DNA from 2 places in the Nocardia glycosmidis genome. Region 2 is predicted to be linked to the other one. Evidence: riboswitches for the same ligand, from Rfam matches in the RefSeq annotation. Region 2 holds a riboswitch; the other holds the start of a gene.
The links. A riboswitch is a leader RNA that binds a small molecule or an ion and turns the genes downstream of it on or off. The one in region 2 is predicted to bind cobalamin.
Positions count from the first base shown of each region.

Region 1: linked by a shared signal. The riboswitch ahead of cobN (cobaltochelatase subunit CobN) and the one ahead of ACT86A_RS19700 (CbtB domain-containing protein) in region 2 are both predicted to bind cobalamin.

Region 1 is NZ_JBQWRH010000007.1:54,968-57,165, reverse strand. It holds gene ACT86A_RS10915 (ferredoxin-like domain-containing protein) at 1-914, opposite strand, end outside; cobalamin riboswitch at 947-1,075, shown strand; gene cobN (cobaltochelatase subunit CobN) at 1,110-2,198, shown strand, end outside.
Region 2 is NZ_JBQWRH010000015.1:123,241-125,438, forward strand. It holds gene ACT86A_RS19690 (alpha/beta fold hydrolase) at 1-342, opposite strand, end outside; gene mhuD (mycobilin-forming heme oxygenase MhuD) at 401-715, shown strand; cobalamin riboswitch at 919-1,073, shown strand; gene ACT86A_RS19700 (CbtB domain-containing protein) at 1,104-1,298, shown strand; gene ACT86A_RS19705 (CbtA family protein) at 1,289-2,080, shown strand; gene ACT86A_RS19710 (hypothetical protein) at 2,116-2,198, shown strand, end outside.

The DNA.
Region 1 (2,198 bases), on a different contig from region 2:
GCGTCGAAGATCAAACCCATCGGGGCCAGCGCTCGCACAACCTGTTCGGCGGCCCACTCCGCCAGGTCCGGCACCACCAGGCCGCGCCACGGCGTGACGAAGATCGGTCGCTCGACGGCGGCCAGGAACTCGGCGGTGCGGGCGGGCAGGCGTCCGAGGCGCACACCGGCGCCGAGGCTGACCAACCCGTCGTCCTGCTCCAGCCAGCCGATCGGAAGGCTGTGCGCCACAGGCATTTCGAGTCGATCGGCGACGGGTGCGAGCCCGAGGATATCGACTACGCGATCGGCGCCGTGTTCGATGTCGTGCAACCGCCAGCGGCCCGGGTCGTCGCCGCGTAGCGCCAGAAAGGCGTGGGCTGCGGCGAGCATGACATCGACCGCGTCGGCGGCGGGGAGCCGGACGCCGGTGTCGCGGCTCGTCAGCAGCAACGCGAACTCGTCCGCGCCGACGGCGTGCACACCGATATCGGCGCCGAGTCCGCTGACGTCGCCGCGACCGTCATCGAGGGTGAACAGCACCCGGCCGGGCAAGTCGGCGAGCCGAGGCGCGGCGAGCAGCCCGGCGTCCAGCGCGGACACCAGTGCCCGCACGTCCGATCGGCCGCCGATTCGTCCGGACAGCGGCGAGGCGATGATATTGCGCACCCGCTCATGAGTGTGGCTGGGCAAGAGGCCCGCCGCGGCCAGTCGTTGGGTCAACCGCTGCGCGTCGCGGACCTGCCGCAGTTGGACATTGCCGCGAGAAGTGAATTCGATGTGCCCGTCCGCAAGGTCGCGGGCCGCCTCCGCCAGCTCCTGCACCTGGGCGGGGTCGAGTCGCCCACCGGGCACCCGGATCCGCGCCAGCGGCCCGTCGGCAGCCTCGTGCAGCCGCAGCACACCCGGACAGGAATCAGGAACACCTCGTGTCATAGCGAGTCCAGCCTACGGACCGCAGGCACGGCACCCTCGAGCCGGACCTGGGTGGCGGGTAGCATCGGCGTGCTCGGCGGACGACGAGGAAACCGGTGGAAATCCGGTGCGGTCGCGCCACTGTAGAAAAGCCAGACCCTCGCCGACGAGCAGCGAACCCCCCGATGGGCGCGTCACCCGAGGAAGGCTGCCACCGTGATTGTGCTGTTGTCCACGTCCGACACCGATCTGCTGAGTGCCCGCGCCAGCGGCGCCGACTACCGGTGGGGCAATCCGGCCCGCCTGCTGGTCGATGATCTACCCCAGCTACTGGACGGCGCCGATCTGGTGATCGTGCGCATTCTCGGCGGTAAGCGGGCGTGGGAGGACGGGCTGGCGGCGCTGCGTGCCAGCGGCGTCCCCCTGGTCGCACTCGGTGGCGAGCTCGCTCCGGATGCCGAGCTGATGGAATGCTCCACCGTGCCCGGCGGCGTCGCGGCCGACGCGCACAACTACCTCGCCGCCGGCGGCCCGGAAAACCTGCGCCAGCTGCACAACTTCCTGTCCGACACCGTGCTGCTCACCGGGCACGGCTTCGAGCCGCCGGTCCAGCTGCCGGCCTGGGGTGAATGGGACCGGGTCGCCGCGCCGCCGGGCGACGGCCCGACCGTCGCGGTGATCTACTACCGCGCACAGCATCTCGCGGGCAACACCGCCTACATCGAGGCCCTGTGCACCGCGATCGAACAGGCGGGCGCACGGGCGCTGCCGGTGTTCTGCGCGTCGCTGCGCAGCGCCGAACCCGAGCTCCTGGCGACCCTGCGCCGGTCCGACGCACTGGTGGTGACTGTGCTTGCCGCGGGTGGCACCAAACCGGCCACCGCCTCCGCAGGCGGCGCGGACGAGGCGTGGGACGTCGGCGCGCTCGCCGACCTGGACGTGCCCATCGTGCAGGGCCTGTGCCTGACCACCGGCCGTGCTCAGTGGGAGGCCGATGACAACGGCCTGTCGCCGCTGGACGTCGCGACCCAGGTCGCGGTGCCGGAGTTCGACGGCCGGATCATCTCGGTCCCCTTCTCGTTCAAGGAATTCGACGCCGACGGGCTGTCCACGTATGTCCCGGACGCCGAGCGGGCAGCCCGCGTCGCAGGTATCGCGACCCGCTACGCGCGGCTGCGCCACATCCCGGCCGCGCGCAAGCGCGTCGCGATCATGCTGTCGGCCTACCCGACCAAGCACGCCCGTATCGGCAACGCTGTCGGTCTGGACACCCCGGCCAGCGCGATTCGCTTGCTCACCGAAATG
Region 2 (2,198 bases):
GAAATCCGGCGCGATGTCCTCGATCACCAGCGCCCGGACCCGTTCGGGATGGGTTGCGGCGAAGACCCAGCCGTGCAGTGCGCCCATCGAATGCCCGATCACTACGATCGGTTCGCTGATCGCGGCCGTGCCCGCGGCCAGGTCGTCGACGAATGCCTCGGTTGTCAGCTGGGCGGGCGCGGGTCTGCCATGTCCGGCGGCATCGAAGGTGTAGACGTGGCCGTGTTCGCGCAGCCAGTCCAATTGATCGCGCCAGGTGCGCGCGCTGCCCATCAGTCCGTGCAACAGCAGAATCGGCGCGCCTGCTCCGCCTTCGTCGTGCAACCCGTCGTCGTGCAACATCGGTTCGACAATACGAGCCGCTGAGCACTTTTTCGGCGGCAACCGCTAGCTTGGACTCATGGCTGTTGTGAAGATCAATGCGATCGAGGTTCCCGAGGGCGCGGGCCCCGAGTTGGAGAAGCGGTTCGCCCACCGTGCGCACGCGGTAGAGAACTCACCCGGCTTCCTCGGCTTCCAGCTGCTGCGCCCGGTCGCCGGGGACAGCCGCTATTTTGTTGTCACCCAGTGGGATTCGGAGGAATCCTTCGCCGCCTGGCGCGATGGACCCGCGCGCGAGGCGCACGCGGGCGAGCGCCAGAAGCCGGTCGCGACGGGTGCTTCCCTGCTGGAATTCGAAGTCGTGCTCGACGTCGCCGGGAAGCCCGCGAACTGAGCCCGATCGGGCGGCCGTTGAGCCCATGTGGTGACGCGGGCTGCCGCTGAACGTGCGCTGCCGGGCGAAGTTCGCGCCGGAGCGAGCGCGCGGCAGCCGCAGTCGGCCCGTCGCTGACGCCGCGGTCCTCGATGTCTTTCGCCGGGCAGGTCTGCCTGCCCGGCGACTCGCCCGACGCCGTGGTACGCCCTGCCGGTCGCTGTTGACGCCGGGGGGCATGAGGTGTCACAGTTCGAAGGACCAACGCGAGGGTGATGCGGTAATTCCGGTGCGAATCCGGAGCGGTCGCGCCACTGTATTCCATGCGCCGAGTCCGGTGCCGGAAAAGCCAGACACCGGCACCGTCGCGCCACCACCCGACGGGACGCGTATCCCAAGGAGGACTCGCATGGCCATCGCACATTCGCCCAGCCGGGCAACGGACCCCCTCGCGACCGTACTCGTCACGGTCGGTGTCGTTCTTCTCGCACTACTCACGCTCTACCTGGTCGGGTTCGACCAGGGCGTCATCTCGCGCAGCGGGATGTACCTGCATGAGCTGATGCACGACGGACGCCACCTGCTGGGGCTTCCGTGCCACTGATCGGTTCATTCGGAACACTGCTGCTTCGCGGCCTGCTGGCCGGCCTCATCGCCGGCTTGCTGGCCGCGACAGTCGGTTATTTCGTCGGCGAACCCAAGGTGGACGCCGCGATCGCCATCGAAGAATTGGGCTCCGCCGCCGAGCATCCACATGGCGAACACGCTGAGTCGCCGGGCGGTCATTCCCACGCAGACGCGGACGAACCACTGGTGAGCCGGACCGGCCAGAAATTCGGACAGTTCCTCGCGCTCGGACTGGCCGGGCTGGCGCTCGGCGCCATCTATGCCTCGGTCGCGCACGTAGCGCGGCGCTACACCACCCTGTCCGGCCCGCGGCTCGCATTGGCGTTGGGCGCGGCCGGATGGGCCGCCATCGTCGCGGTACCGTTCTTCAAATACCCGGCCAATCCGCCGGCGGTGGGCGACCCCGACACCATCGACAACCGCACTTTGCTGTGGCTGGCGGCGGTGCTGCTCGGCATCGTGGCCGTCGGTGCCGCGGTGGTCGTGTTCACCGCCTTGCGCGCACAGCTGTCCACGGTGCGGCTGATCGGCGGTGTCGCCGCGTTCGCCGTGGTGACAACGCTCGGCTACGTCCTATTGCCCGCCGTGAACGAGGTGGGCGCGGATTTCCCGGCCACCCTGCTGTGGGAGTTCCGGATGGCGTCACTGGCCGAAACCGCCACACTGTGGACCTGCCTGGCCCTGGGCTTCGCCGCGCTCACCGAATTCGCGACGCGTACCGATACCCCGGTACGGGTAAGGGCCGCTACCGCGGACTGATTCGCGTCCAGAAGCGCTGAGGCAGTGTCGGTTCTATGACCGGCACTGCTCTTTCTTCCTGGCCCGCCCCACCGCGGTTGTCCGCCTCCGCGCCACCCCGCGCTGTTCGCATCGCGTT